One region of the Streptomyces sp. NPDC050658 genome, then DNA from elsewhere that is predicted to be linked to it. Evidence: predicted binding sites of a transcription regulator. Region 1 holds the regulator's gene; the other holds the start of a gene.
The links. Region 1 encodes HspR, which represses chaperone genes until heat shock. Its sites were predicted from a motif close to TTGAGNNNNNNNNNCTCAA; they were not measured.
Positions count from the first base shown of each region.

Region 1 (15,844 bases):
CCCGTGCCGGCCGAGGCGAGGACCCAGTACGTGCCCGCGCCCGCCGCCGTGCCCACCGCCTCCGCGTCGCCGCCCACGACCAGTTCGTCGATGCCGTCACGGTCGAGGTTGGCCACCGCGAGGGAGACGCCGAAGTTGTCGCCGGACTCGGGGTTGCCGCCGACCTCGGGCGAACCCTGCGTCGTGCAGGCGGTGCCGCCGCCGAGCGCGGTGCCCTGCTTGCCGTAGACCGTGAGGACCGCGCCGCCGAGCCGGTCCTCGCAGAGGGTGGACTCGGCTTCCGGGTTCGCCGTGACGCCGCCGAGCGCGAGGTCCGCCGTACCGTCCCCGTCGAAGTCACCGGCGGCGACCGAAGTGCCGTGATCCCCCGTGCTCCAGAGGCTCTGCCACTCCCCGGACGCCTTGCTGACGACGCGCGTACCGGAGATCTCCATCCCCTTGTACGACACCGCGAGGTCGTCCTTGCCGTCCCCGTCGAAGTCGCCGGAGGCGTACGCGCGCGGGCCGCCGAAGTGGTGGTTCTCGACCATCGCGGGTGAGGTGTCCGAAGCCGCGGTGATCGGGCCGGGGCGCATCATCGTCGACGTGCCCTCCTCGCCGGCGATGGGGAAGACGAGGTCCTGCTCGCCGTCCCCGTTGTAGTCGCCCGTGGTGAGTACGCCGCCGATCCTGGAGTCCTCGGCGCCGCCCTTGGCCGCCGTGATGCCGCCCTTGGTGAAGCCGCCGGCCCCGCCCCACAGCACGGAGATGGTGCCGACGTCCGGGGTGTCGTCGATGGCCTCGCCGGGAGCGGAGGCGATCAGGTCGCTGTAGCCGTCGCCGTTCAGGTCGGCGGAGTGGACGGCCGTGCCGAAGCGGTCGTTGCCCTCGACCGTGCCGGGGACGCCAGCCGTGCCCTGGCCGACGTTGACCGAGCCGTGCTTGCCGAGGCCGGAGGCGCCGCCCCAGACGACGTTCACGTAACCGGCCTTGGCCTTGCCGCCGACCGTCGCGCCCGGCACGCCGACCGCCAGGTCCACGTATCCGTCGCCGTTGTAGTCGGCCTTGAGCTTCGAGGGCCCGGCGGCGGACGCGCCGCCCGCCGTCAGGCCGGTGACGCCGAGGGCGGTGGCGGCGCAGAGGGCGGCCGCGGTGAGGATCCTGGTTCGCGTGGGGCGGCGGTGCGGGTGCTGCTGCCTGGCCGTTGCGGGCATGGGGCTCTTCTCCAACTCACTTATGTATAGCGATGGTTGAGGTGGGGGCTTGCTTCGGGTCTGCCGCCAGGATCAGCGCAACGTCCGCCCGAACGCCGTGCCCGTCCCGCCGACCCCGAAGTCCGACCCGTTGAACGACGTCGCGTACGACGACGTCAGCCCCGTCGACACGCCCCGCAGCGACCACACCGCCCCGACGTCCGCCGTCGTCCCGATGTCCTCGCCGGTCGCACCGGTCGCCAGGTCCGCCTTGCCGTTCTTGTTGATGTCCTTGAGGCGTACGGACGTACCGAAGCCGTCGCCCGGCTCCGCGACGCCGGGTACGCCCGCCGTCTCCTGGTGCCAGGACTGGCCCGAAGTGAAGCTGCCCGCCGACGACTTGAGCAGGACGACGCTGCCGGTCCCGGTCACCGTGCCGACCGTCTCGCCGGGCGCGCCCACCGCGAGGTCGGGGAAGCCGTCGCCCGTCACGTCGCCGAGGGCCACGGACGCGCCGAAGCCGTCGCCCGCCTCGCCCGCGCCCGGTACGCCCGCGCTGTCCTGGTCGTACGTCACCGGAGCGGCCATCGCGCGGTCGCCGCCGAGCCGGACGCTGACCGAACCGCCCTTGCCCGCGCGGGAGTTGCCGGTGATCAGGTCGTCGTAACCGTCACCGTTCACGTCGCCCGCGGTGGCCGCGTCGCGCGTCGCCGTCGGGTCGTCGCCCTCGCCGAGGACCTCGGCCTGATAGCCGTAGTCGCCGAAGCCGCCGTTCATGTGCGCGGTGTAGGCGCCGCCGTCCGCGCGCTCGCCGAACAGGACGAGGCCGGTGCCTTCCTTGGTCTTGAACTTGCCCGCGAGCATGCCGTCGAGGCGGGCGCCCTCGGGGATGAAGTCGACCTCGAGGCCGTGTACGCGGCCGTCCTCGCCGTAGCTGGAGTAGTACCACCAGTTGTCGCCGCTGATCACGGTCAGCTGGGGCGCGCCGTCGCCGTCGAAGTCGGTCCAGGCCGCCGCCTCGCCGTAGCGTCCGGTGCTGTCGGCCGGGGAGTTGAGGACGCGGCCGCCCGCGGTGAAGCCGCCCTGGCCTCCCCAGAGGATGGTGATGGAACCGGAGGGCCTGCCCTCCACCTTCTCGCCGGGGGCGCCGACGATCAGGTCCGCGTAGCCGTCCCTGTTCACGTCGCCGCTGGTGACGCTCTCGCCGAACTCGTCCTCGGGCTCGGTGACTCCGGGCACCTGGATCGAGTTCTGGGTGAGCGTGTCCGCGCGGTTCCCGGCGAGGCCGTCCGCCGAACCGAAGGTCACCGTCACGGAGTTGCTGCCGGGGTTGCCGATCGCGAGGTCGCGGTAGCCGTCGCCGTTGTAGTCGTCCTTGAGCGTGGACGCGGCGGTTGCCGTCCCGGCGAGCGGCAGCGTGAGCCCTGCTGCGGCGAGGGCCGCGACGCTCGCGGCAATGGCCAGGTTTCGTACGCGCACGTGGGACTCCCGGGAGTGGGGAAATGCTTCCGGGGATGTGACGGACGAGGCGTACGAATGGTTGTGCGAGAGAAGCGTGAAGGTGACGTCCGGGTGAACCGGGCGGGCGCCGGGAGCTGGTCAACTCCCTGACGGGCCGCGCGTCGGGAGCCGGGCGAGCCCGTACCCCAACTCCCCGACCAGCCGCCCGCCGCCCGCCGCCCGCCGCTGGCCCCCCTCGCCCCTACGAACCCACGAACTCCCCCGTAGAGAACGTCAGCTGCGGTTTCCGCGCGACCAAGTCGCCCCGTACGCCCGGATATACGCCCACCGTGTCCGCCCCGTCCCCGCGATACGTGCGCAGGACGAGATCCGCCCGCTTGTCCCCGTCGAAGTCCGCGACGGCGAGCACCTGCGTCGTGCCCTTGTCCGAACCCTTCGCCGAGGGAATCACCGTCGCCGACGCGTTCGCGTCGAGGCCCGACGCGCGCCCCCGGAAGACCCGCACCTCACCCGCGCCGCCACCGCTCCCGCTGCCGCCACCGCTCATCACCAGCTCGCTGAGGCCGTCGCCGTCGAGGTCGCCCGCGTCCACCGAGACCCGCCGCGCCTCCATCGTGTCCCGCTGGGTGCCCGGCACGTCGTAGCGGAGGGCGACGCCGGACGGGCCCGCGATCGCCGCGTCCGTCCCCTTGCCCTTGCCGAACCGCCCGAACGCGACGTCCGTACCGGCGGGGAAGAGCACCCCGGTCTCCGCGGGACCCTTCGGGCCGCCCAGGACGAGCGCGGAGGCGGCCGCGCCCGACGCGCCGGCGGCCTTCCGGACGAGGACGTCGTCGTAACCGTCGGAGTCGACGTCCGTGGCCTCGCCCGTGACGAGGTCGTTGCCCGGAGCGGTCAGCGGCTTCCCGGCGGCGCGCGCGGCGCCGCTGCGCTTGAAGGGACCCCGCAGGAAGCTGATCCGCGCGCCGCTCGCGTGCAGCACGAGGTCGTTCGCGCCGTCCCCGTCGAAGTCGCCGCAGACCGGCTGGTCGGACCAGTCGTTGCCGATCCGCGCCTGCGCGGGCACCTTCACCTTCACGGCCTTGCCGGTCAGGCCCTTGGGCGAGCCGAAGAGGATCTGCAGCGGCACGGGCGGCTGGCCCAGGCCGTCGTAGGGCGGATCGGTGGAGACGAGCAGATCGGTGAAGCCGTCCTTGTCGAGGTCGCAGGACGCCTCCGACTCGAACGCGGCGGGCAGCTCGCCCTTGGTCCGCGCCCCGTTCTCCCGCGCGCTCAGCAACTGCCGCGCGCCGGGCCGCAGTCCGCGCCGGGTGCCGTAGACGACGCCGATGCCCGCGTCGTCGCCGTGGCCGCTGTGCACGAGATCGTCGAGTACGAGGTCGGGGGCGCCGTCCCCGTTGAAGTCGTCGGCGACACGGCTGCCGTCGCCGCGGGGTACGGGCAGGCGCGCGGACGCCTCGCCCTTGTCGGCCATGCTGACCGGACGGTGCCCGGCGGCGTCGCCGTCACCGTCGCTGCCGCAGCCCGCGAGCAGCAGGGCGCAGCCGAGGGCGGCGGCGGTGAGCCGTATCCGGGCGGTGCAGGTGCCGCGTGTACCGCTGCGGCTCTCGCGTATACCGCCGGGTCTGTCGCCACATCTGTCGCCACGTCCGTCGCCACGCATGCCCACCATCACCCTGACCTCGACCGCCCCTTGAAACCCCTGCGACACAACAACCTGCACATGATGCTCCCCTTCCGCCAGGACGCAACAGGCCGGTCCCGCCCACAAGGGCGGAACCGGCCTGAAGCGCTGGTGTCAGGGACTACTTCACCGGCTCGGGCTCCGGCTCGTCCGCGGTCTCGGCCTCGCCGGCCGGGTCCACTGGGGTCTTGACGGACTCAAGCAGCAGCTGCGCGACGTCGACGACCTGGATGGACTCCTTGGCCTTGCCGTCGTTCTTCTTGCCGTTGACCGAGTCGGTCAGCATGACGAGACAGAACGGGCAGGCCGTGGAGACGATGTCCGGGTTGGTGGACAGCGCCTCGTCGACTCGCTCGTCGTTGATACGCTTGCCGATCCGCTCCTCCATCCACATCCGCGCGCCACCGGCGCCACAGCAGAAGCCGCGCTCCTTGTGGCGGTGCATCTCCTCGTTCCTGAGGCCCGGGACCTTGCCGATGATCTCGCGCGGCGGCGTGTAGATCTTGTTGTGGCGGCCCAGGTAGCAGGGGTCGTGGTACGTGATGATGCCCTCGACCGGCGTGACGGGGAGCAGCTTGCCCTCGTCCACGAGGTGCTGGAGCAGCTGCGTGTGGTGGATGACCTCGTAGTCGCCGCCGAGCTGCGGGTACTCGTTGCCGATGGTGTTGAGGCAGTGCGGGCAGGTGGCGACGATCTTCTTCGCCGTCTTCGGCTTGGCCGACTCGGGCGTGACCTTGCCGTCGTCGTCGAGCTCCTCGCCGAACGCCATGTTCAGCGCCATGACGTTCTCCTGGCCGAGCTGCTGGAACAGCGGCTCGTTGCCGAGGCGGCGGGCGGAGTCACCGGTGCACTTCTCGTCGCCGCCCATGATCGCGAACTTGACGCCCGCGATGTTGAGCAGCTCGGCGAAGGCCTTCGTCGTCTTCTTGGCGCGGTCTTCGAGCGCGCCCGCGCAGCCGACCCAGTAGAGGTACTCGACCTCGGTGAGGTCCTCGATGTCCTTGCCGACGACCGGCACCTCGAAGTCGAGCTCCTTGAGCCACTCCAGGCGCTGCTTCTTCGCCAGGCCCCAGGGGTTGCCCTTCTTCTCCAGGTTCTTGAGCATCGTGCCCGCCTCGGACGGGAACGCGGACTCGATCATCACCTGGTAGCGGCGCATGTCGACGATGTGGTCGATGTGCTCGATGTCCACCGGGCACTGCTCGACGCAGGCGCCGCAGGAGGTGCAGGACCACAGGACGTCGGGGTCGATGACGCCGTTCTCTTCGGCGGTGCCGATGAGGGGGCGCTCGGCCTCCGCGATGGCGGCCGCGGGCACGTCCTTGAGCTGCTCCTCGGTGGCCTTCTCGTTGCCCTCCATGTCCTTGCCGCCGCCGGCGAGCAGGTAGGGGGCCTTGGCGTGCGCGTGGTCCCGGAGGGACATGATCAGCAGCTTCGGGGAGAGCGGCTTGCCGGTGTTCCAGGCGGGGCACTGCGACTGGCAGCGGCCGCACTCCGTACACGTACTGAAGTCGAGCAGGCCCTTCCAGGAGAACTGCTCGATCTGGCTGACGCCGAACACGGCGTCCTCGGCCGGGTCCTCCCAGTCGATCGGCTTGCCGCCGGACGTCATGGGCTGCAGCTCGCCGAGGGTGGTGGAGCCGTCCGCGTCGCGCTTGAACCAGATGTTGGGGAAGGCGAGGAAGCGGTGCCAGGCCACGCCCATGTCGGTCTTCAGGGCGACCGTGATCATCCAGATGAAGGAGGTCGCGATCTTCAGGCCCGCGAAGAAGTACGTGAGGTTCTGCAGCGTGGAGAGGTCGAGCCCGTCGAGGAGCGAGACCACCGGGTACGAGATGAAGAACGACGCCTCGTAGCTGTCCACGTGGTGCTGGGCGCCCTCAAGGGCGTGCAGCATGAAGATGCAGACGCCGACGACGAGGATGACGGTCTCGACGAAGTACGCCTGGCCGGTGTTGGAGCCCGCGAAGCGGGACTTGCGGCCCGGCTTGTCGGGGCGGCTCAGCTGCCGTACGACGATCAGGGTGAGGATGCCGAGCACGGTCATCGTGCCCATGAACTCGACGTAGATGTTGTACGGCGCCCATTCGCCGATGATCGGCAGCAGCCAGTCGGCCTGGAAGAGCTGGCCGATGGCGTTGACGATCGTGAGCAGCAGCGTCAGGAAGCCCACCGCCACGAACCAGTGCGCGACACCGACGATGCCCCAGCGGTTCATGCGGGTGTGGCCGAGGAACTCCTTGGCCACGGTGACGGTGCGCTGCACGGGCTGATCGGTGCGGGTGCCCGCGGGCACGTTCTGGCCGAGCCGCATGAACTGGTAGATCTGCACGATGGCACGGCCGAACAGCGCGACGCCGACCGCGATTAGGACCAGCGACACGATGATCGCGGCGAGTTGCATTTGGGGGCTCCTCGGGCCTGCGAGGCGAACTATTACTAAGCGGTAACTTATGCAGTCCGTCTGAGACTACCCACTTACTCCGCCGCACTGTAGCCAGCGTGGCGGTGATCTGCGTCGCTCAGGCAACCCTTGCCGCGTCGGGGCCCTCTCGGGGCCGCCTATTTGGTTGCCGCAGGTCGGGCCGGTCGGATAGGAAGCCCACATGCTGACGGGCAACACGGTCGGGCTGCGCGCCCGGCACGATGAGGACATACCGGTCCTGCGGACCGAGCTCTACGACGACGTGGTCAACGGATCGCGGGCCGAGGGCGGGCCCTGGCGGCCGATCACGCCCGGCTCGAAGGACCCGCGGCTCTTCGTGGACGACACCAACCAGGGCAGCGTCCCCTTCTCCGTGGTGGAGCTGGACGGCGGCACGCTGGTCGGCACCGCGACCCTGTGGGGCATCGACAACCACAACCGCACCGCCCACATCGGCCTGGGCCTGCTGCCCTCCGCCCGCGGCAAGGGTTACGGCACCGACGTGGTCGCCGTGCTGTGTCACTACGGCTTTGTCGTACGCGGCCTGCAACGGCTGCAGATCGAGACGCTGGCGGACAACCACGGGATGCTGCGCTCCGCCGAGCGCAACGGCTTCGTCCGCGAGGGCGTACTGCGCTCCTCCGCCTGGGTGCTCGGCGAATTCATGGACGAGGTGCTGCTCGGCCTCCTCGCCGAGGAGTGGAAGGCCGCCCCGAAGGGATAGCGGGGCCCGTGGGGCGCTCGAAAACCTGTGGCGTCGCGCCGCCGGGCGCCCCTACCGTGCTGCCGGACCGAGTCGTCTAGGCAAGGACGTGCCGTTGTACACCGCGTGAGACCTCCCGAGAGCTGATCTGTCGCGCGTCGCGCCCTGTGCGCCGCGCTCCTTTTTGCTGCTTTTCTGCGGATTTCTCACAGAACCGGTGTACTTCTGTGCTCACCACCTGGGTGGTCATACCCACCTGCCTTCCTCTTGTCCTTCGCCGCTGCCACAGCTGCGCCTCCGGGCGCTTCCGGGCCGACGGCAAGTTCCGCGTCAACGCCAATCACCGGCTCCTCGACGCCTGGCTCCTCGCCCTCTGCGTCTCCTGCGGGGACACCACCAAGCTCACGGTCTGGGAGCGGGCCAACGTCCGCTCCGTACGGCCCGAAATCCTCGACCGGATGCACGGCAACGATCCCGCTCTGGCGGCCGAGCTGCTCCAGGATCCGGTCGTACGCCGCCGCAATCGCATCGCCCTCGACTGGACGGGCGCGTGGCGCCTGGACACCGGCGGATCGGCCCCGTACCAACCGGACCGTGACGGTGCGGCCATGGACGTGTCAGTCCGTTTCGAAGCCCGGATTCCCGTCCGCCCGGTGCGGCTGATCGCCGAGGGCTGCGGCCTCTCGCGGGCCGGGACCGAGCGGCTGATCGCGGAGGGAAAGCTCGTCTCGGCGGCGCGGCTGAGCGGCCGGATCTCCGGGGACTTCACCTTCACGCTGAAGCGCTAGTTGCGCGTAAGGGCGAGATAAGAGTTGAGTCGCCCAGACTCAGCTCTGTTGACTCCGGGAAACCTCTCGTGCATCCTTGAGCCAGATCCACTCAAGTAGTACCTCTGGAGGAATCGAAATGGCACGTGCGGTCGGCATCGACCTGGGCACGACTAACTCTGTCGTCAGCGTTCTTGAAGGCGGCGAGCCCACCGTCATCACCAACGCCGAGGGCGCCAGGACCACGCCGTCCGTCGTCGCCTTCGCGAAGAACGGCGAGGTGCTGGTCGGCGAGGTCGCCAAGCGCCAGGCGGTCACCAACGTCGACAGGACCATCCGGTCGGTCAAGCGCCACATGGGCACCGACTGGAAGGTGGACATCGACGACAAGGGCTTCAACCCGCAGCAGATCTCCGCGTTCATCCTGCAGAAGCTGAAGCGCGACGCCGAGGCGTACCTGGGCGAGAAGGTGGCCGACGCGGTCATCACCGTCCCGGCGTACTTCAACGACTCGGAGCGCCAGGCCACCAAGGAGGCCGGTGAGATCGCGGGTCTGAACGTCCTGCGCATCGTCAACGAGCCGACGGCCGCCGCCCTGGCGTACGGCCTCGACAAGGACGACCAGACGATCCTCGTCTTCGACCTCGGTGGCGGCACCTTCGACGTGTCCCTCCTGGAGATCGGCGACGGCGTCGTCGAGGTGAAGGCCACCAACGGCGACAACCACCTCGGTGGTGACGACTGGGACCAGCGCGTCGTCGACTACCTGGTCAAGCAGTTCCTCAACGGCCACGGCGTGGACCTCTCCAAGGACAAGATGGCGCTCCAGCGCCTGCGCGAGGCGGCCGAGAAGGCCAAGATCGAGCTGTCCTCCTCCACGGAGACCACGATCAACCTGCCCTACATCACGGCCTCCGCCGAGGGCCCGCTGCACCTGGACGAGAAGCTCACGCGCGCCCAGTTCCAGCAGCTCACGTCCGACCTCCTGGAGCGCTGCAAGACGCCGTTCCACAACGTCATCAAGGACGCGGGCATCCAGCTCTCCGAGATCGACCACGTCGTTCTCGTCGGTGGCTCGACCCGTATGCCCGCCGTCGCCGAGCTCGTCAAGGAGCTGACCGGCGGTCAGGACGCCAACAAGGGCGTCAACCCGGACGAGGTCGTCGCCATCGGCGCCGCCCTCCAGGCCGGTGTCCTCAAGGGTGAGGTCAAGGACGTCCTGCTCCTCGACGTGACCCCGCTGTCCCTCGGCATCGAGACCAAGGGCGGCATCATGACCAAGCTCATCGAGCGCAACACGACCATCCCGACCAAGCGGTCGGAGATCTTCACGACGGCCGAGGACAACCAGCCGTCCGTGCAGATCCAGGTCTACCAGGGCGAGCGCGAGATCGCGGCGTACAACAAGAAGCTCGGGATGTTCGAGCTGACCGGTCTGCCGCCGGCCCCGCGCGGTGTCCCGCAGATCGAGGTCGCCTTCGACATCGACGCCAACGGCATCATGCACGTGACCGCGAAGGACCTCGGCACGGGCAAGGAGCAGAAGATGACCGTCACCGGCGGCTCCTCGCTGCCGAAGGACGAGGTCGACCGCATGCGCCAGGAGGCCGAGCAGTACGCGGACGAGGACCACAAGCGCCGCGAGGCCGCCGAGTCCCGCAACCAGGGCGAGCAGCTCGTCTACCAGACGGAGAAGTTCCTCGCGGACAACGCGGACAAGGTTCCGGGTGACGTGAAGACCGAGGTCGAGTCGGCCGTCGAAGAGCTGAAGGAGAAGCTCAAGGGCGAGGACTCGGCGGAGATCCGCACGGCCACCGAGAAGGTCGCGGCCGTCTCCCAGAAGCTGGGCCAGGCCATGTACGCGGACGCGCAGGCCGCGCAGGGTGCCGAGGGCGCGGCCCCGGGTGCCGAGGGCGCCGAGGCCCCGAACATGTCCAAGGACGACGACGTGGTCGACGCCGAGATCGTCGACGACGAGAAGCCCGGTGACGCGAAGGGCGGCGCCGCCTGATGACCGAGGAGACCCCGGGCTTCGGCGAGAACGCCGAGGAGTCCGACGTCCCCTCCGGCGCCACCCCTGATGACGCGGCGCCGAAGGCCGCCGAGCCCTCCACCGAGGAGGGCCCGGCGGCCCCGGCCGGGGACGCAGCACGCAAGACGTCCGCCCAGGACGTGGGCCTGACCGCCCAGCTGGACCAGGTGCGCACCGCGCTCAACGAGCGCACCGCGGACCTCCAGCGGCTCCAGGCCGAGTACCAGAACTACCGCCGCCGGGTGGAGCGGGACAAGGTGACGGTCAAGGAGATCGCCGCGGCGAACCTCCTGTCCGAGCTCCTCCCGACCCTCGACGACATCGGCCGCGCTCGCGAACACGGCGAGCTGGTCGGCGGCTTCAAGTCGGTGGCCGAGTCGATGGAGACCGTCGTCGCCAAGCTGGGCCTCCAGCAGTTCGGCAAGGAGGGCGAGCCCTTCGACCCGACGATCCACGAGGCCCTGATGCACTCGTACGCGCCGGACGTCACCGAGACGACCTGCGTGGCGATCCTGCAGCCGGGTTACCGGATCGGCGAGCGCACCATCCGCCCCGCGCGGGTGGCCGTCGCCGAGCCGCAGCCGGGCGCGCAGACGGTCAAGGGCGAGTCCGAGGCCGCGGAATCCGCCGACGTGGCGGAGGACAAGGAGACCGGTGGCCCTGACGAGGGCTGACGGCAACGACATGAGTGAGGAGGGACGTCGGGGATGAGCACCAAGGACTTCATCGAGAAGGACTACTACAAGGTCCTCGGCGTCCCCAAGGACGCCACCGAGGCCGAGATCAAGAAGGCGTACCGGAAGCTCGCCCGCGAGAACCACCCGGACGCCAACAAGGGCAACGCCAAGGCGGAGGAGCGCTTCAAGGAGATCTCCGAGGCGAACGACGTCCTCGGGGACCCCAAGAAGCGCAAGGAGTACGACGAGGCGCGTGCTCTCTTCGGCAACGGCGGATTCAGGGCCGGTCCTGGAGCGGGCGGCGGCGGTTCGTTCAACTTCGACCTGGGCGACCTCTTCGGAGGCGGCGCCCAGGGCGGCGGTGGAGCGGGCGCCGGCGGCGGCTTCGGGGGCGGTCTCGGTGACGTCTTCGGGGGCCTGTTCAACCGGGGCGGCGCGGGTGCTGGGACCGGCACGCGTACGCAGCCCAGGCGCGGCCAGGACATCGAGTCCGAGGTCACGCTGAGCTTCACGGAGGCGGTGGACGGCGCGACGGTGCCGCTCCGGATGTCCTCCCAGGCGCCCTGCAAGGCGTGTTCCGGCACCGGCGACAAGAACGGCAACCCGCGGGTCTGCCCGACCTGCGTCGGCACCGGTCAGGTCTCGCGGGGCGGCGGCGGTGGCTTCTCGCTCACCGACCCGTGCGTCGACTGCAAGGGCCGTGGGCTCATCGCCCAGGACCCCTGCGACGTCTGCAAGGGCTCGGGCCGCGCGAAGTCGTCCCGCACGATGCAGGTGCGCATTCCCGCGGGCGTCAGCGACGGCCAGCGGATCAGGCTGCGCGGCAAGGGCGGTCCCGGTGAACGGGGCGGCCCGGCGGGCGACTTGTACGTCGTCGTCCATGTCGACGCCCACCCGGTCTTCGGCCGCAAGGGCGACAACCTGACGGTGACGGTTCCGGTGACGTTCGCCGAGGCGGCACTGGGCGGCGAGGTCAAGGTCCCCACCCTTGGCGGCCCCGCCGTGACACTGAAACTGCCGCCGGGCACGCCCAACGGCCGTACGATGCGGGCGCGGGGCAAGGGCGCGGTCCGCAAGGACGGCTCGCGGGGCGACTTGCTGGTGACGGTGGAGGTGTCGGTTCCGACGTCTCTGACCGACTCGGCGAAGGAAGCCCTGGAGTCCTACCGCAAGGCGACTGCGGACGACGATCCGCGGGCAGAACTGTTCCAGGCCGCGAAGGGAGCATGAGATGGACGGCCGCCGTCGAAATCCCTACCAGCTGACCGACGAGACGCCGGTATACGTCATCTCGGTCGCTGCCCAGCTGAGCGGGCTGCATCCGCAGACCCTGCGTCAGTACGACCGCCTCGGCCTGGTCTCGCCCGACCGCACGGCGGGCCGGGGCCGGCGCTACTCCGCCCGCGACATCGAACTGCTGCGTACGGTGCAGCAGTTGTCGCAGGAGGAGGGCATCAACCTCGCGGGCATCAAGCGCATCATCGAGCTGGAGAACCAGGTCGCGGCGCTGCAGTCCCGAGTCGCGGAGCTCTCCGCGGCCGTGGAGGGAGCCGCCGTCGCGATGCAGCAACGTGAGGCGGCGGTGCATGCCTCGTACCGTCGCGATCTCGTTCCGTACCAGGACGTGCAGCAGGCGAGCGCGTTGGTGGTGTGGCGGCCGAAGAGGTCGCCGGAGCAGTAGTTCTTGACGCACGTGACGAAGGGGCCGGGAGGTGGGAACCTCCCGGCCCCTTCGTGCGTTGCGGTGGTCGACCTGAACGTTGTGTACGGCTTTTCTGCCGGGGGAAATGGGGGATCACCATGGCCATGGTGGGCCTGTTCTGGATCGCCGAGGGCGATGTGTACGTGGGCGCGAAGCCGTCGGGCCTGGCACCCGGGGTGCGGCTGACGCCGGAGGGCGTGATGGCGCTCGGCGACAAGCAGTCGGGCCTCTGGCCCTGGGAGGACGTACGGGCGCTGACCGTGTCGGACGTACCCGTGAAGTCCCTGAAGCGGAACGTGGGCGTGCTGGTGGACATGGCGCTCACGGTGGGCCTGGGCGGCTCCGACGAGGCAGCGACGATGACGCTGTCCGTCACGGACGCCGAGGACGGGACGACGGACCTGACGGTGTACACGGCGGCGGCGACGGGCTACTCCCGTACGGAGCACGACCTTTCCGGCGCGCTCCTCGCCCGGCTGACCGAGGGCGCGGGCACACTGCATACGACGCTGACGGCGATGGCGGAGTGGGGGCGGGCCCACGAGGGGGGCACGCCGCGGTCGGCGGAACGCGAGGAACTGCTGCGAACGTGGACGGAGTCCGATGCCTGACGTGAACCCCCTGACCGAGAGCGACCTCCACCATCTGCGCCGCTGCGTGGAGCTGGCGCGGGAGGCCCTGGACGCGGGCGACGAACCCTTCGGCTCGCTGCTGGTGTCGGCGGACGGCAAGGTCCTGTTCGAGGACCGCAACCGCGTGGCGGGCGGCGACCACACGCGCCATCCGGAGTTCGAGATCGCCCGCTGGTCGGCGGAGCGGCTGTCCCCCGAGGAGCGGGCGGCGGCCACGGTCTACACCTCGGGCGAACACTGCCCGATGTGCGCGGCGGCCCACGGCTGGGTGGGCCTCGGCCGCATCGTCTACGCGGCGTCCAGCGCCCAGCTGACGTCCTGGCTGGCGGAGCTGGACGTCCCGGCCGGTCCGGTCCGTGCGCTCCCGATCGGGGAGATCGTGCCGGGTGCGGTGGTGGCGGGACCGGCGGCGGAGCTGGCGGAGGAGATCAAGGGGTTGCATCGCAGGGGGCATGTGCGGGGGTGAGGAGGCGGGGCGCCGGGGTCGGTGACCGGCGTCACAGCCGGCTTCTGTCAGCAATCGGAGGGCTGTCCCGTTCAAGGGGCACGCGAACGAGACAGGAGCATCGCCATGAAGCACCGCATCGTCGTCCTGGGCGCCGGATACGCCGGGGCCTTCGCCGCCGGGAACCTGGCCCGCAGGCTCTCCCCCGCCGACGTCGACATCACCGTCGTCAACGCCGTGCCCGACTTCGTGGAGCGGATGCGGCTCCACCAGCTGGCGAGCGGCCAGGACCTCGCGGTCCGCAAGCTGGCGGACGTCTTCGCGGGCACGGGGGTGCGGCTGCGGGTGGCGCGGGTCACGGGCGTGGACCCGGAGCGCGGGAAGGTGGCGCTGGCGGACGTGGCGGGTGGGGGTGACGGTGCCGATGGGGGTGACGGTGCCGATGGGGGTGGCGAGCTCTCGTACGACACTCTCCTCTACGCCCTGGGCAGCTCGGTGGCCCACAACGGTGTCCCCGGAGCGGCCGAGTACGCCTTCGACGTGACCGGCCGTGCCTCGGCGCTGCGGCTGCGGGAGCGGCTCGACGCGCTGGGCGGGGGCGGCACCGTACTCGTCGTCGGTGAAGGTCTGACGGGCATCGAGACGGCAACCGAGTTCGCGGAGGCGCGGCCCGACCTCTCCGTCGCCCTGGCCGCCCGCGGCGAGCTGGGCGCCTGGCTCTCCCCGAAGGCCCGCCGCCACCTGCGCCAGGCCTTCGACCGGCTCGGCGTCACGGTTCACGAGCACACGACCGTCGAAGCGGTCGAGCCGACGCGGGTGATCACGGCCGACGGCACGTCGCTGCCGGCCGATGTGACCGTGTGGACGGCGGGGTTCGCGGTGCACCCCATCGCGGCGGCGAGCGGCCTGGAGGTCGCCGAGACCGGTCAGATCGTCGTCGACCGCACCATGCGCTCGGTCTCGCACCCGGCTGTGTACGCCGCCGGTGACAGCGTCTACGCCGTCGGCGACAACGGCCGCCCGCTGCCGATGTCCTGCGCGTCGGCGGGCTTCACCAACATGCAGGCGACCGCGGCGATCATCGCGCGCCTGACGGGCGGTGAGATCCCGACGGTCGGGCTCAAGCACTACGGCAACCACATCAGCCTCGGGCGGCGGGACGCGATCTTCCAGATGGTGGACGGGGAGGTGCGGGCGAAGGGCTGGTACGTGGGCGGCTGGACGGCGACGCGGTTCAAGTCGGGTGTGCTGAAGGGGGCGGGCTTCGGCATCGCGCACCCCACGTTCGGGATGCCGAAGCGCAGGCGCCGCCTGGTGCCGTCTGCCGTTGTTCCTGCCGACGGGGCGGCAGCCGGCGTGAGGGCCGCCGCATAGGCTGCCCCGCATGGACAGCGCTGCCGTCGACCGCTTCGAGGCCAGCCGGGGCCGGCTGGCCTCGCTGGCGTACCGTCTGCTCGGCTCGGCCGCCGACGCGGAGGACGCCGTACAGGACACGTTCCTTCGCTGGCAGGCCGCGGAGCGCGAGCGGATCGAGGTGCCGGAGGCGTGGCTGACCAAGGTCGCCACGAACCTCTGCCTCGACCGGCTCCGCTCGGCGCAGGCGCGGCACGAGCGGACGGCGGGCGCGTGGCTGCCCGAGCCGCTTCTGGAGGGCGACCCGATGCTGGGCCCCGCCGACACGTTCGAGCAGCGTGAGTCGGTGTCGCTGGCGGTCCTGACGCTGATGGAGCGGCTGTCGCCGGTCGAGCGGGCCGCATACGTCCTGCGCGAGGCCTTCTCCTACCCCCACGCCGAGATCGCCGCGATCCTCGACGTCACCGAGTCCGCGAGCCAGCAGCATGTCCACCGGGCGCGACGCCGGATCACGGCGGAGCGCCGGGGCCGCGAGGAGGTGGACCCCGCGACGGCGCGCCGGATCGTGGAGGAGTTCCTGGCGGCGGCGATGTCGGGCCGTACGGAACGTCTGGTGGAGATGCTGACGGCTGACGTGACGGCGGTGTCGGACGGCGCGGGCCTGGCGAGGCGTCTGCTCCGCTACAACACGCGGGAGCGCGTCGCGTCGTACATCCGGGCAGGCTTCCGCCCCACCCCGGCCAAACGCCGCCTGGCGGGCGGCTCCCCCGCACTCCACATCGCGTTCCTCA
Region 1 covers NZ_JBITGM010000006.1:364,423-380,266, reverse strand. The annotation lists gene ACIBKX_RS23035 (FG-GAP repeat protein) at 1-1,193, opposite strand, end outside; gene ACIBKX_RS23030 (FG-GAP repeat protein) at 1,266-2,651, opposite strand; gene ACIBKX_RS23025 (FG-GAP repeat domain-containing protein) at 2,875-4,302, opposite strand; gene ACIBKX_RS23020 ((Fe-S)-binding protein) at 4,439-6,721, opposite strand; gene ACIBKX_RS23015 (GNAT family protein) at 6,924-7,466, shown strand; gene ACIBKX_RS23010 (DUF1062 domain-containing protein) at 7,673-8,233, shown strand; gene dnaK (molecular chaperone DnaK) at 8,352-10,223, shown strand; gene grpE (nucleotide exchange factor GrpE) at 10,223-10,918, shown strand; gene dnaJ (molecular chaperone DnaJ) at 10,952-12,151, shown strand; gene ACIBKX_RS22990 (heat shock protein transcriptional repressor HspR) at 12,153-12,602, shown strand; gene ACIBKX_RS22985 (hypothetical protein) at 12,722-13,234, shown strand; gene ACIBKX_RS22980 (nucleoside deaminase) at 13,245-13,721, shown strand; gene ACIBKX_RS22975 (FAD-dependent oxidoreductase) at 13,827-15,074, shown strand; gene ACIBKX_RS22970 (sigma-70 family RNA polymerase sigma factor) at 15,085-15,844, shown strand, end outside.

Region 2 (15,844 bases), on a different contig from region 1:
CCACTTCCGCGGCGGCAATCAGCGGATCGGCACCGGAAGCAGCCCGCCCAGGAAGGACGTTGGAGTTCGCCTCGGCTTCAGAGCCGGGAAGGTGCACAGAAGGCGCCGCCCCCGCACCAGGGACACTCACCGGCGGCGGCGCGACCGCGGGTGCGGCGGCGAGGATGGACTTGGGCAGCACGACGACCGCCGCGACACCCCCCTGCTTCTGCTCGCGCAGGCGAACCCGCGCCCCGTGCCGCGCGGCGAGCCGCGCCACGACGTAGAGGCCGAGCCCGAGCCCGTCCCCCGCCTCCTGGTCGTACGCGTCGTCGGGACTGAAGTCCGCGAGCCGGGCGTTGAGCTCGGTCATCCGGTCGGGGGTGACCCCTATGCCCTCGTCCTGGACGGAGAGCATGACCTCGCCGCTCTCCAGGAGCCACCCGGAGACCTCCACGGACGCGTCCGGCGGCGAGAACGAGGTCGCGTTCTCGAGCAGTTCGGCGACCAGGTGGCTGATGTCGTCCGCGGCGAACCCGGCGACATGCGCGTGCGGCGGCAGCGTGGCGATGCGCACCCGCTCGTACCGCTCGATCTCGGAGACGGCCGCGCGTACGACGTCGACGAGCGGGACGGGTCCGGGGTGCTGGTGTCCGTGCTCGGCACCGGCGAGGACCAGCAGGTTCTCGCTGTGCCGGCGCATGACCGTGGCGAAGTGGTCGAGCTTGAAGAGCGTGGCGAGACGGTCGGGGTCCTGCTCGCGGTCCTCCAGGTTCTCGATGACCGCGAGCTGCCGCTCGACCAGGCCGAGCGTCCGCAGCGCGAGGTTCACGAACGTGCCGTGGATGGACTGCCGCACCCGCTCCAGGTGGGCGGCGGCCTCGGCCAGTTCGCCGCGCAGCTTCTCCCGCTCGTCGGCCATCGACTGGCGCTGCCCGATGAGGTGCTTGCGGTCGGCTTCGAGCGTGGTCAGCCGCTCGGTGAGGGCGGCCGCGTGGCCGTGCAGCGCGTTGACGGACCGTACGACCTGGGCGAACTCGTCGTCGCGGCCGGTGAAGCGGATGGGCTCCTGTGGCGCGGGCTCGCCCGCGAGGCGGGCGGAGCCGATGCGCAGGACGGCGAGCGGGCGGGTGAGCGTACGGGCCATCGCCATCGTCATGCCGACGGCGACGAGCAGGGTGACGCCGACGAGGGCGACGCGGATCTCCAGCGCGGTGACGTCGTCGTCGCGCAGCTTCTCCAGGTCCTTGGTGCGCTTGACGGTGAGCGAGGACTCGGCGCCGCGCATCATCTCGATGCGGGCGGAGAGCGCGGCGTCGAGCTTCCTGGGGTTGTAGCCGCGCTCGGCGGTGGAGAGCGTGGGCTGGTCGGTGAGACGGGCCAGGTACTTCTCGGCCGTGGTCACCTCGTTGCCGGTGACCGTCGAGTCGTACGTGGCACGGGGGCCGTCCGCCGCGGCGTCCCGGAAGTCCGCGAGGGCGGCCTGCTCACGGAGGTTGGCGCGCTGGGCTGCGGCGGTCAGCCCGTCGCGGGCCTTCTCGTCGGCGGAGGACTCGTCGACGACCGTGGTGGGCAGACCGGTGACGGGGTCGACGGCGGTGTTGCTCTGCGTGGAGCGGGGGACGGCGAGGGCGGCGAGGAGAAGTCCGCGGGCCCCGGCGGCCTGCTCGACGGCGTGGTCGAGGTCGGCGAGGGCGTAGGCGCCGGTGCCCGCGCGGGGCGGGGTCTGCTCGGCGAGTTCGCGGGTGAGGGTGTGCAGTTCGGTGATGACGTCCGAGTACGCCGTGTGCGCTTCGAGAGCGGTGCTCTTGCCGGTGAGCGCCGCTCTGCGGACGGAGGCGATGTCGGCGAGATCCTTGCGGAGCGCGGCCGGGGCATCGGCGGTGCGCAGTTCGTCGATCTGGCGGTCGACGCGGGCGCTGCGGCTCTCGGAGAGCCCCTTGCCCCGCGGGCGGCCCGCGGCGATGTACGAGGTGACCTCGTCGCGCTCGTCGGCGAGGGAGTGGCCGAGGGAGACGGCCTCCTGGGTGCGCTCGGCGAGCGTGACCAGACGCTGGGCGTCGCTCAGTTGCCCGGAGGCGGCCACGATGGCGGGCGCCCCGGCCCCGGCGATCGCGGCGGCCACGACGGCGACGGCGACCATGAGGCGGTTGCGCACGCGCGCGGTGGGCTTGGAGTTGACGGACTTCGCGGGCGGCGCGGGAGTACCGCCGCCGCTGTTCGCCCCGTCGGGAGCGGGCACGCCGGGGGCCTGCCCGGCCGTCGGGGCCTCGCCCGCCGACTGCTCCGGCACACGCTCTGTAGGGGTGGTCGCGCCCGGCGTGGCCCCGTCAGAAGCCGTCTGCTTGCCTTTGCGCCGAGGCCGCATCTTCTGCACCGGTGCTCGCATTCTTGTTTTTCGTCTGCCCATGGGCCGGGTGACGATCCGTCAACACACGCGCCCCCGGTACGGCTCCTGACCCTTTCAGTGCCGATGAGTGGCGGTCGCGCATCGCCTGCCTGGCCACCCGAAGGAGTGAACATCGGCGGGGAGTTGGCGAGCAAGTCCCGAGTTGAACGATTCGGGCCCGCCACGGTGCGCCGGTTGGACGTCGCCCGCAGGCTTTGGCAAGATGCGCGGCCACACGCCGCCGGAGTTGATCATTCCGGCCGAAATCCGGCGTCTGACCTGCTGGTCCGGGCCAATCGACGGTCATTTGCAGCCCTCCGATGACCTTGTGAAGGCCTCGTGCAGACTGGCTGGATGCGCATCGAACTCGCCACCGAGCCCGGCGACCCCGCACGCCCCAACGAGGACTATGCCGCGGTCATGCTTCCCGCATCCGGACAGGGCGGTTCACTCGTCCTCCTGGACGGCGTGACTCCGCCGGCCGGGGACGACGGCTGTCTGCATTCCGTCCACTGGTTCACGGCGCGACTCGGCGGCACGCTGAGCGAACTGTCCGTTTCGCGGCGGGATATGACGCTCACTGAGATCCTCGGGGCCGCGATCACCCGCACAGCGGCGTCACATTCTCAAACCTGTGACCTTTCTCACCCGCGTACGCCTCAGGCCACGGTGGTTCTCGCGCGTTGGGACGACACCCGCGTCGAACACCTGGTCCTCTCCGACTCGGCCCTCCTCCTCGCCTCCCCCGCCGGCCGGGTCACCCCGGTCCTCGACGACCGCCTCGCCCGAATCCCGCGGTCGGTCCGCAGGAGCGTCCCCGCGATCGAGGCCCTGCGCAACGCGGAGGGCGGCTTCTTCACGGCGGCGGCGGACCCGTCGACGGCGACCCGCGCGGTGACGGGCGAGAGCCCGCGCGCCGAGGTGACGGCACTGGCGGCCCTGACGGACGGCGCGGGCCGCTGGGTGGAGACGTTCGGGGAGGGCGACTGGACGGACTGCTTCACCCTGCTCCGCAAGGAGGGGGCGCAGCGGTTGGTGGACCGGGTGAGGGAGCTGGAACGCCGGGACCCGGAGGGCAAGGAGTTCCGCCGCGGCAAGTGCCATGACGACGCGGCGGCGGTGTACGCGGAGTTGTGACTGGGGGCGCCCGGGCACCGCAGCGCCCCCGCCCCTCAGCAGCTTCCCCTCAGCTTCCCCTCAACTACCCCTCAGCCGAAGAATTCAACTGATGCAGCAGCCGGGCCAGCTCGGCGACCTCACTCCGCTCCCACCCGGAAAGCTGCCGGACGTACCGCTCGCGCCGAGCCGCCCGCACCGTACGGAACCGCGCGCCCCCCGACTCCGTGAGATGCACCAGCCACGCCCGGCCGTCCGCGGGGTCCGGCTCGCGGGCGACGAGGCCCAACTCCTCCAGGGCCCGCAGCTGACGGCTCATCGTGGCCTTGCCGACGCCGATGTAGGCGGCAAGGTCGGTCGCGCGCTGCGGGCCGGAGTCGTCGAGGCAGACCAGAAGTCCGTACGCGGCGGGCTCCAGGTCCGGGTGGACCTGGCGGGCCATCTCGCCGGACGAGGCGCGGGCCCGGCGCAGCAGCAGGGTCAACTCCCGCTCCAGGGAGAGGAACTCGCGGTCGACCCCGCCGTTCACCTCGATTCCGCCGTCGTTCCCGCTCTCGTGCACGTCAGCACCCATGGCCCGCTTCTTTCCGGATCGTGAAGGTTTCCGCCCCGCACGGCGGCCGCCGCGGCGGGCACCCGCCCATTGCCGCAGCTCGGCCAGTATTTCGTACGGCCGCGCCGGTCCGTGCCCCGGACACCGCCGCAGGAGTAGACCAACGGCACCTCCCGGGCCCTCTTCCCAGCCACGGGTCTACGTGCGTAGCGTCGTGGGTGACATGTTCACACCACAACATGTCGACAGGTCCCCCCACGAGCTCCATCGAGCTCACCCGAGGCCTTCGGAGGCACGCCCATGCCCGTGCACAGACCCGGAACGCCCCGCCGCTCGCGCAGATCAGCGGCCGGAATCCTGCTCGCAGTCCTCTCCGCCCTCTCCCTCCTCCTCACCCTGCCCGGCGCCGCGACGGCCGCCGACGGCGACGACGTACCCGCCCGCGGCACCGCCCGGATGGGCCAGGGCGTCATCGAGCACGACGGACAGGGCGGACTGCCGCCCAGCGGCGACGCCGTCCAGACCGAGGGCGTCGACGTCAGCAGCCACCAGGGCAACGTCGCCTGGTCGACGCTCTGGAACAGCGGAGTGAAGTGGGCCTATGTGAAGGCCACCGAGGGCACGTACTACAAGAACCCCTACTTCGCCCAGCAGTACAACGGTTCGTACAACGTCGGCATGATCCGCGGCGCCTACCACTTCGCGACGCCCGACACCTCCAGCGGCGCCGCGCAGGCCAACTACTTCGTGGACAACGGCGGCGGCTGGTCGAGGGACGGCAAGACGCTGCCGGGGGCGCTCGACATCGAGTGGAATCCGTACGGGGCGGCCTGCTTCGGCAAGTCGCAGAGCGCCATGGTCACCTGGATCCGTGACTTCCTGAACCAGTACAAGGCCCGCACCGGCCGGCACGCGGTGATCTACACCGCCACCAGCTGGTGGAAGCAGTGCACCGGCAACTACGGCGGCTTCGCCGTCAACAACCCGCTGTGGATCGCCCGTTACGCCAGCGCGCCCGGCGAGCTGCCGGCCGGCTGGGGCTTCTACACCATGTGGCAGTACACCTCGACGGGCCCGACCGTCGGTGACCACAACAAGTTCAACGGCGCCCTCGACAGGGTGGTGGCGCTCGCCAACGGCTGAGCGACGCGCATGACGTGAGCGGGCCCGGGACACCCCTCGCGGGGGTCCCGGGCCCTTCCTCCACCGACCGCCTCCGTCACGCGGCGGCCGGCACCCTCACCTCGGCCTCCGTCAGGGCCAGTTCCAGCACCTGGCGGACATCCGTGACCGGGTGCACGTCCAGCTTCGCGAGGATCTCCGCGGGGACGTCGTCCAGGTCGGCCTCGTTCCGCTTCGGGATGATCACCGTGGTGATCCCGGCCCGGTGCGCGGCAAGCAGCTTCTGCTTGACGCCGCCGATCGGAAGCACCCGCCCGGTCAGCGAGACCTCGCCGGTCATGGCCACGTCCGTACGGACGAGCCGCCCGCTGAGCAGCGAGGCGAGGGCGGTCGTCAGGGTGACGCCCGCGCTCGGCCCGTCCTTGGGGACCGCGCCGGCCGGGAAGTGCACATGCGCGCCCCGCTCCTTCAAGTCCCCGACGGGCAGCTCCAGTTCGGCGCCGTGCGAGCGGAGGAAGGAGAGCGCGATCTGCGCGGACTCCTTCATCACGTCACCCAGCTGACCGGTCAGGGTAAGACCCGACGCGCCCGTCTCCGGATCGGCGAGCGACGCCTCCACGAACAGGACGTCACCACCCGCCCCGGTGACCGCGAGCCCGGTCGCGACACCCGGCACCGCCGTGCGCCGCTCGGCCGGGTCCTGCGCGGACTCGGGCACGTGGTGCGGCCGCCCGATCAGACCCCGCAGATCCTCGTCCGTCACCGTGAACGGCAGCTCCCGCTCGCCCAGTTCATGCTGGGCGGCGACCTTGCGGAGCAGCCTGGCGACGGAGCGCTCCAGATTGCGTACGCCCGCCTCTCGCGTGTACTCCCCCGCGAGCTTGCGCAACGCGCTCTCGTCCAGGGCCACTTCGCCCTCCCCGAGACCCGCACGCTCCAGCTGGCGCGGGAGCAGGTGGTCGCGGGCGATGACGACCTTCTCGTCCTCGGTGTAGCCGTCGAGCCGGACGAGCTCCATACGGTCGAGCAGGGCCTCCGGGATGGCTTCGAGGACGTTGGCGGTGGCGAGGAAGACGACGTCGCTCAGGTCCAGCTCCACCTCCAGGTAGTGGTCGCGGAAGGTGTGGTTCTGCGCCGGGTCGAGGACTTCGAGCAGCGCTGCCGCCGGGTCGCCCCGGAAGTCGGACCCCACCTTGTCGATCTCGTCGAGCAGCACCACCGGGTTCATGGACCCGGCCTCCTTGATGGCCCGCACGATGCGTCCGGGCAGCGCTCCGACGTACGTACGCCGGTGTCCGCGGATCTCGGCCTCATCGCGTACGCCGCCGAGCGCGACCCGCACGAACTTGCGCCCCATGGCGTGCGCGACGGACTCGCCGAGGCTGGTCTTGCCGACGCCGGGCGGACCGACGAGGGCGAGCACGGCGCCGCCGCGCCGCCCGCCGACCACGCCGAGCCCCCGGTCCGCGCGCCGCTTGCGCACCGCCAGGTACTCGGTGATCCGCTCCTTCACGTCCTCCAGGCCCGCGTGCTCGGCGTCGAGCACGTTCTGCGCGCCCCGGATGTCGTACTCGTCCTCGGTCCGCTCGGTCCACGGCAGTTCGAGGACGGTGTCGAGCCAGGTCCTGATCCAGGAACCCTCGGGCGACTGGTCGCTCGCGCGCTCCAGCTTGTCGACCTCCTTGAGGGCTGCTTCGCGGACCTTCTCCGGCAGATCGGCGGCCTCGACACGGGCACGGTAGTCGTCGGACTCCTCGCCTTCCTGCTCTCCGTTGAGTTCGCGCAGTTCCTTGCGTACGGCGTCCAGCTGGCGCCGCAGCAGGAACTCGCGCTGCTGCTTGTCGACGCCTTCCTGGACGTCCTTGGCGATGGACTCGGCGACGTCCTGCTCGGCGAGGTGCTCGCGGAGCTGCTCGGTGGCGAGCTTCAGCCGGGCGGCGGGGTCGTCGGTCTCCAGGAGCTGGATCTTCTGTTCGGTGGAGAGGAAGGGCGAGTACCCGGAGTTGTCGGCGAGGGCGGACACATCTTCGATCTGCTGGACGCGGTCCACGACCTGCCAGGCCCCGCGCTTCTTCAGCCAGCTGGTGGCGAGCGCCTTGTACTCCGTGACGAGCTCGGCGACCGCGCCGGGGATGGGGGCTCCCCTGTTCGAACGAAGTTGAGAACTTGGGGAAGGCTCGGGCAAGGTCTCGTCGACCTTGAGCCCCTCCACCCAGAGCGCGGCTCCGGGCCCGGTGGTCCCGGCGCCGATGCGTACGCGGCCGCGGCCTCGGATCAGCGCGCCGGGGTCGCCGTCGGAGAGCCGGCCGACCTGCTCGACGGTGCCGAGGACGCCGGTCGCGGCGTACGTCCCGTCGATGCGCGGAACAAGAAGGACCTGCGGCTTGCTGCTACTGCCACTGGAACGGGCGGCCGCTTGGGCGGCCTCCACCGCGGCTCGTACGTCGGCATCGGAAAGGTCGAACGGAACCACCATGCCGGGCAGCACGACCTCGTCGTCGAGCGGCAACACGGGCAGGGTGAGCGGTGTGGACGTCGAAGCCATGATCTCCCTTTCGGCATTCAAGTTGAGCTATACCGACTCAATGCTCATGAGCCCATGAATGTTCCCCCGGGTCTGTTCGCTGTGAGCGATCGCTGGGACGGTGGGTACTTCGCCCATTCGTCCTTTCGGAGGGATCCAAGTGGAGTCACCGCAGAACGACCTCGACTACGCAGGCCTGCTGATGGAGCACGCCCTCGGGCACCTCTTCTCGGCGGCACTGCGTACGGCGACGAGCTGCCGGATAGCCGATCACCTGGCGTCCGCCCCGCGCACCCCGAAGGACCTGGCCGCCCTGACCGGCACACACCCGGAGCATCTGGGCCGCGTCCTGCGCTACCTCGCGACGCGCGGCATCTTCCGCGAGGACGAGACGGGCACGTTCCACCTGACGCCACTCGCGGACGCCCTGCGCACGGACGTCCCGCACTCGCAGCACGCGATGATCCTGATGCTGACCGACGAGACGTTCCAGCGGACGTCGGCGGGTCTGGAGGAGACGGTGCGGAAGGCGGGCCCGTCGTTCGAGCGGATCTTCGGGCAGCCGTTCTTCGCGCACCTGGCGACGGATCCGGAGTTACGGAACCTGTTCGACGACGGCATGACGTCCCTCTCGGCCCCGATAGACGAGGTGATCGCGGACACGTACCCCTTCCCGGAGCGGGGCACGATCGTCGACGTCGGCGGCGGCCGTGGCGGGCTCCTGCGCGCGGTACTGCGCCGCCGCCCCGCACTCCACGGCGTACTCCTGGACCAGGCGCCGGCGGTGAGCAGCCAGATCCTCGGCGACGACAAGGAGTTGGCGGGCCGCTGGCAGGCAATCCCGGGCGACTTCTTCACCGAGGTCCCCGCGGGCGCCGACGTCTACGTCCTCAAGCACGTCCTGCACGACTGGCCGGACGACGCCTGCGTACGCATCCTGCGCAACTGCCGCGAGGCGATGGCGCCGGGCGCGCGCATAGTGATCGTCGAGTCGGTTCTGCCGTCCGGAAACGAGCCGCACCCAGGAAAGGCCCTGGACGTGGCAATGGCAGCAATAGTCGACGGCCAGGAACGCACCCGCCCGGAGTTCGCGGAACTCCTGCGGGCGGCGGGCCTGAACCTCAACAGGGTCCTGCCGACGCGGGCGTTTCCGTCGGTGGTGGAGGGGGTGACCGGGTAGTCGGTGGAGGTGGCGGGTGATCGCGGCGGCCCGCACTCAGACGGGCTGCCGCCACCGCCGTACCACCGGCCATGTCGCCACGCCGATCAGCAGCGCCAGCAGGTGGCCCCAGTTGGTCAGCGGGTCCGTGAAGGCGATCAGGTCTTCCAGGAGCATGCCGCCGAAGGCCGCGAGGACCACCCAGCGCAGCCACGGGCGGAACAGGCCGGTCAGCGCGCCCACGCTCGCCGCCACCCCGAAGCTGATCCCGTAGTCGAGGCGGTGCAGGGAGCTCTCCGGGAGATGACCCGCCAGGACCGAGAAGCCGACCGGTACCTCCGTGGCGAGGGTGGCCACGACATGCCCGAGCAGGAAGACCCCCGCCGTGCGCAGCGCGCCGATCCGGCGTTCCAGTGCCGTCAGGACGAGGAGGAAGCCGATCGCGTACGGCGACGCTATGCCGCCCGCTATCCACAGGGCGCTCGCGACCAGGACGAGGAACGGCTGCTGGGTCAGGTGGGCCACGTCCGTGCTCGAACCCTGCTGCAGGGTCGAGACCAGCTCCGGGTCCGCGTGCTGCGCGAGCAGGGAAGTGGCGGCGAGGACCACGGCGTACCCGAAGGTGAAAGGCGTACCCGTCGGAGTCGGAAGCAGGTGCCAGGGGCGCAGCCCGCGCCACGGGGACACCCGGCGGGGGCGGGCCGGAGCCGTCGCGGGTCCCCGCTGTGCCGGGATGCCGTCCAGGGTGGGGCGGGCGGTCTCCTCGGGTGCCGCGGGGGCAGCCGTAGAACTCCGGTTCACGGTGCGGCGCTCCTTCCGTCCCGTCCACCCAATGCCGAGATTTCGGGCGCTGTCTATGATCGGCGCCACGTGAGGCGGAAATCACATCAACCTCACAGGGCTTTTACGCGTCCGCCCCCATTGTCCGCCCGCGGTGCCCGGCCGACGCATCGCCTCCCCCATACGCTGGCCGCCATGCACACCCACACCACCGCCCCCGTCGTCGTCGACCGGCGCGAGGGCCCGTACGGCGAGGTCGTGCTGCGGCGCCACGGTGAGCTGCTGCAGATCATCGCCAACGGCTGTTTCCTGATGGACACTTCGGACGGCCGCTCGGAGCGGCTGCTGATCGACGCGGCCCTGGACGCCCTCGACGGCCGCCCGCGACCGGGCGTCCTCATCGGCGGGCTCGGCGTCGGCTTCTCGCTCGCCCACGCGGCGGCGGACCCGCGCTGGGGCCGTATCGCCGTGGTGGAGCGCGAGGGGGCCATCATCGACTGGCATCGCGAGGGCCCGCTGGGCGAGTTCTCCGGCGCCGCCCTCGCCGATCCTCGTACGGAGATTCTGCATACGGACCTCGTCGAGTACGTCCATGAAGCGCCCGACACCTACGACGCGCTCTGTCTCGACATCGACAACGGGCCCGACTGGACCGTGACGGAGGACAACAACTCCCTTTACTCGTCCGCCGGTCTGGCCGCCTGTCATGCCCGGCTGAACCCCGGAGGAGTGCTCGCCGTGTGGTCCGCGCAGCCCTCGTCCAGTTTCGACTTCGCTCTACGGAATGCCGGATTCCAGTCGGTACGAGCCGAAGAGATCCCCGTTGCCCGAGGCGTACCCGACGTGGTTCATCTCGGCGTCAGGGCTGCGTAGCCGAGGTGCCTTCGCGACCCGTACCCTGCTGACCGAACACAAGCGATCAGTGTCAGGGGCGGGGCGATGGAGCAGACACACACCTCCCACAACGGAGCGACGGCCGCGATGCCAGGCGCCCAGCGCCGGGTTCTGGTGGTCGAGGACGACCCGACGATCGTCGACGCCATCGCCGCCCGGCTACGTGCCGAGGGTTTTGTTGTGCAAACGGCCGGGGACGGCCCGGCGGCGGTCGACACCGCGCAGGCGTGGCAGCCCGACCTGCTGATCCTGGACATCATGCTGCCGGGCTTCGACGGGCTTGAAGTGTGCCGCCGGGTGCAGGCCCAGCGGCCGGTTCCGGTGCTCATGCTGACGGCGCGCGACGACGAGACGGACATGCTGGTCGGGCTCGGCGTCGGCGCCGACGACTACATGACCAAGCCGTTCTCCATGCGGGAGCTGGCGGCGCGGGTGCACGTCCTGCTGCGCAGGGTCGAGCGGGCCGCGCTCGCCGCGACCACGCCGCGCAGCGGCATCCTGCGTCTCGGCGAGCTGGAGATCGACCACGCCCAGCGGCGGGTCAGAGTCCGCTCCGAGGACGTGCACCTGACGCCCACGGAGTTCGACCTCCTGGTCTGCCTGGCCAACACCCCCCGCGCGGTCCTCTCCCGCGAGCAGCTGCTCGCCGAGGTGTGGGACTGGGCGGACGCGTCGGGCACCCGGACCGTGGACAGCCACATCAAGGCGCTGCGCCGGAAGATCGGCGCCGAGCGGATCCGCACGGTGCACGGCGTCGGGTACGCCCTGGAGACCCCGACCCCGTGAGGCCGGGCAGCCGATGACCAGGCCATTCGCGGGACTGCGGCCCTTCTCCATCAAGACCAAGCTCGGCGCCCTGGTGGTCGTGTCGGTCTTCATCACGACCGGCCTGTTGATGGTCGCGATGGAGACGGAGACCGAGCTGCGCTTCATCACCGTCTTCTCGGTGATCGCCACGCTGCTGATCACGCAGTTCGTGGCGCACAGCCTCACCGCGCCGCTCGACGAGATGAACGCGGTGGCCCGCGCCGTCTCGCACGGCGACTACACGCGGCGGGCGCAGGGCGCGGACCGGCGTGACGAGCTGGGCGACGTGGCCACCACGATCAACCGCATGGCGGACGACCTGGAGGCCCAGGACCAGCAGCGCAAGGAGCTGGTCGCCAACGTCTCGCACGAGCTGCGCACCCCCATCGCGGCGCTGCGCGCGGTCCTGGAGAACGTCGTGGACGGAGTCTCCGCCGCCGACCCGGAGACGATGCGTACGGCGCTCAAGCAGACGGAGCGGCTCGGGCGGCTCGTGGAGACGCTGCTCGACCTCTCCCGGCTCGACAACGGCGTCGTACCCCTGAAGGCGCGCCGCTTCGAGGTGTGGCCCTATCTGTCCGGCGTGCTGAAGGAGGCCAACATGGTGGCCTCCGCGCGGGCGGGCATCGCGTCGGGCTCCGGCAGTCACACGCGTACGGACGTCCATCTGCACCTGGACGTGACACCGCCCGAGCTGACCGCGCACGCGGACGCCGAGCGGCTGCACCAGGTCGTGGCGAATCTCATCGACAACGCGGTCAAGCACAGCCCGCCGCACGGCCGCGTCACCGTGCGCGCCCGGCGCGGCGTCTACCCCGAGTCCCTGGACCTGGAGGTCCTCGACGAGGGCCCGGGCATCCCGGAGTCGGAGTGGCACAAGGTCTTCGAGCGCTTCAACCGGGGCAGCCACGGCGGCACCCCCGTGCAGGGCCCCGGCAGCGACGGCGGCACGGGCCTCGGCCTCGCCATCGCGCGCTGGGCGGTGGATCTGCACGGCGGGCACATCGGGGTGGCCGAATCCCCTCGGGGCTGCCGGATCCGCGTCACCCTTCCGGGCCTGCCCGAAGTGTGAAGTTGACGTAGGGTTCGAAGCGGAAGCGATTCGCGGGCGCATCGAGAGCGCGCCCGGGTGAAGGCGCCGCGCAGGGGAGGCCCCGCGCGGCCATCTGGCGTTGCGGAACCTGGCTTGTTTCCCGCCATTTACGTCACCGAAACCCCTCATCCAGTGTGACTTACGCGACGGATGACGGGCCCGGTCTGCACCTGACGGCGATGGAGGCGTAGCCTTTATTTCCGCTGTCCATCACCTTGTGAAGCGGAAGAGGGCGGTTACCGCCGTGTCGCCACAGTCCCCCAGTAACTCGAGCATCTCGACCGACCAAGACGGGCAGGGCAAGGACCCTGCCGTCGCCTTCGGTCCCAATGAGTGGCTCGTCGACGAGATCTATCAGCAGTACCTCCAGGACCCGAATTCGGTTGACCGAGCCTGGTGGGACTTCTTCGCCGACTACAAGCCGGGAGTAGCGGCGGCCACCGCCGCGGCCCCGGTGAAGCCGGCGGGTGACGCGGCCGCGGGGGCCGCGGCCACCACCACTCCCGCCACGCCCGCCGCTCCGGCACCCGTGGCTCCCGCCGCGCCTGCCGCGCCCGCAGCCCCCGCTGCGAAGCCCGCGGCAGCGGCCCCGGCAGGGGGCGGCACCGCACAGGCCGCCCCCGCCGCGGCGCCCGCGAAGGCCGCCGTCGCGAAGCCCGCGGCCACCAAGGCCGCGCCCGCGACCGAGGCTCCGGCCGGTCCCGAGTACACGACGCTGCGCGGCCCCGCCGCCGCCGTCGCGAAGAACATGAACGCCTCGATCGAGGTCCCGACGGCGACGTCGGTCCGCGCGGTCCCGGTGAAGCTGCTCTTCGACAACCGCATCGTCATCAACAACCACCTCAAGCGCGCCCGCGGCGGGAAGATCTCCTTCACGCACCTCATCGGGTACGCGATGGTGCAGGCCATCAAGGCCATGCCGTCGATGAACTACTCCTTCACGGAGAAGGACGGCAAGCCCACCCTGGTCAAGCCGGAGCACATCAACTTCGGCCTCGCCATCGACCTGGTGAAGCCCAACGGCGACCGCCAGCTCGTGGTCGCGGGCATCAAGAAGGCCGAGACCCTGAACTTCTTCGAGTTCTGGCAGGCCTACGAGGACATCGTCCGGCGCGCCCGCGACGGCAAGCTCGGCATGGACGACTTCACCGGTGTGACGGTCTCCCTGACCAACCCCGGCGGCCTCGGCACCGTCCACTCGGTCCCGCGTCTGATGCCCGGCCAGTCGGTCATCATGGGCGTCGGCTCCATGGACTACCCCGCGGAGTTCCAGGGCACCTCCCAGGACACCCTGAACAAGCTCGGCATCTCGAAGGTCATGACGCTCACGTCGACCTACGACCACCGGGTCATCCAGGGCGCCGCCTCCGGCGAGTTCCTGCGGATCGTCGCGAACCTGCTCCTGGGCGAGCAGGACTTCTACGACGAGATCTTCAAGGCGCTGCGCATCCCCTACGAGCCGGTCCGCTGGCTCAAGGACATCGACGCCTCGCACGACGACGACGTCACGAAGGCCGCCCGCGTCTTCGAGCTGATCCACTCCTACCGCGTCCGCGGCCACGTCATGGCCGACACGGACCCGCTGGAGTACAAGCAGCGCAAGCACCCCGACCTGGACATCACCGAGCACGGCCTCACCCTGTGGGACCTGGAGCGGGAGTTCGCGGTCGGCGGCTTCGCCGGCAAGTCGATGATGAAGCTGCGCGACGTCCTCGGCGTCCTGCGCGACTCGTACTGCCGCACCACCGGCATCGAGTTCATGCACATCCAGGACCCGAAGCAGCGCAAGTGGCTCCAGGACCGCATCGAGCGCACCCACGCCACGAAGCCCGAGCGCGAGGAGCAGCTGCGCATCCTGCGCAGGCTGAACGCCGCCGAGGCCTTCGAGACGTTCCTCCAGACGAAGTACGTCGGGCAGAAGCGCTTCTCCCTGGAGGGCGGCGAGTCCGTCATCCCGCTGCTCGACGCCGTCATCGACAGCGCCGCGGAGTCCCGCCTGGACGAGGTCGTCATCGGCATGGCCCACCGCGGCCGCCTGAACGTCCTCGCGAACATCGTGGGCAAGTCGTACGCCCAGATCTTCCGCGAGTTCGAGGGCAACATGGACCCCAAGTCCATGCACGGCTCCGGCGACGTGAAGTACCACCTGGGCGCCGAGGGCACCTTCACCGGCCTGGACGGCGAGCAGATCAAGGTCTCGCTCGCGGCCAACCCGTCCCACCTGGAGACGGTCGACCCGGTCATCGAGGGCATCACCCGCGCCAAGCAGGACATCATCAACAAGGGCGGCACGGACTTCACGGTCCTGCCCGTCGCCCTGCACGGTGACGCGGCCTTCGCGGGCCAGGGTGTGGTCGCCGAGACGCTCAACATGTCGCAGCTGCGCGGCTACCGCACGGGCGGCACGGTCCACATCGTCATCAACAACCAGGTCGGCTTCACCGCCGCCCCGGAGTCGTCGCGTTCTTCCATGTACGCCACGGACGTGGCCCGCATGATCGAGGCGCCGATCTTCCACGTGAACGGCGACGACCCCGAGGCCGTCGTCCGCGTCGCGCGGCTCGCGTTCGAGTTCCGTCAGGCGTTCAACAAGGACGTCGTGATCGACCTCATCTGCTACCGCCGCCGCGGTCACAACGAGTCGGACAACCCGGCGTTCACGCAGCCGCTGATGTACGACCTGATCGACAAGAAGCGCTCGGTGCGCAAGCTCTACACCGAGTCCCTCATCGGTCGCGGCGACATCACCCTGGAAGAGGCCGAGCAGGCGCTGCAGGACTTCCAGGGCCAGCTGGAGAAGGTCTTCACGGAGGTCCGCGAGGCCATCTCGCAGCCCGCCGAGGCCCATGTGCCGGAGCCGCAGGCCGAGTTCCCGGTCAACGTGGACACGGCGATCTCCCAGGAGGTCGTCAAGCGGATCGCCGAGTCGCAGGTCAACATCCCCGACCGGGTCACCGTCCACCCGCGTCTGCTGCCGCAGCTGCAGCGCCGCGCGACGATGGTCGAAGAGGGCACGATCGACTGGGGCATGGGCGAGACCCTCGCCATCGGCTCGCTGCTCCTGGAAGGCACCCCGGTCCGCCTGTCGGGCCAGGACTCCCGTCGCGGCACGTTCGGTCAGCGCCACGCGGTGCTCATCGACCGTGAGACGGGCGAGGACTTCACGCCGCTCCTGTACCTCTCCGAGGACCAGGCGCGCTACAACGTGTACGACTCGCTGCTGTCCGAGTACGCGGTGATGGGCTTCGAGTACGGCTACTCGCTGGCCCGCCCCGAGTCCCTCGTGATGTGGGAAGCGCAGTTCGGTGACTTCGTCAACGGCGCGCAGACGGTGGTGGACGAGTACATCTCGGCCGCCGAGCAGAAGTGGAACCAGCACTCCGGCGTCACACTGCTGCTGCCGCACGGCTACGAGGGCCAGGGCCCGG
Region 2 covers NZ_JBITGM010000005.1:200,135-215,978, forward strand. The annotation lists gene ACIBKX_RS19210 (nitrate- and nitrite sensing domain-containing protein) at 1-2,368, opposite strand, end outside; gene ACIBKX_RS19215 (hypothetical protein) at 2,723-3,505, shown strand; gene ACIBKX_RS19220 (MarR family transcriptional regulator) at 3,570-4,058, opposite strand; gene ACIBKX_RS19225 (lysozyme) at 4,338-5,180, shown strand; gene lon (endopeptidase La) at 5,257-7,704, opposite strand; gene ACIBKX_RS19235 (methyltransferase) at 7,844-8,863, shown strand; gene ACIBKX_RS19240 (rhomboid-like protein) at 8,900-9,643, opposite strand; gene ACIBKX_RS19245 (spermidine synthase) at 9,818-10,495, shown strand; gene ACIBKX_RS19250 (response regulator transcription factor) at 10,562-11,302, shown strand; gene ACIBKX_RS19255 (HAMP domain-containing sensor histidine kinase) at 11,316-12,395, shown strand; gene ACIBKX_RS19260 (multifunctional oxoglutarate decarboxylase/oxoglutarate dehydrogenase thiamine pyrophosphate-binding subunit/dihydrolipoyllysine-residue succinyltransferase subunit) at 12,661-15,844, shown strand, end outside.
Region 2: lon (endopeptidase La) is a predicted target of HspR. The motif match lies at 7,727-7,745, and genes of this name have one in related genera.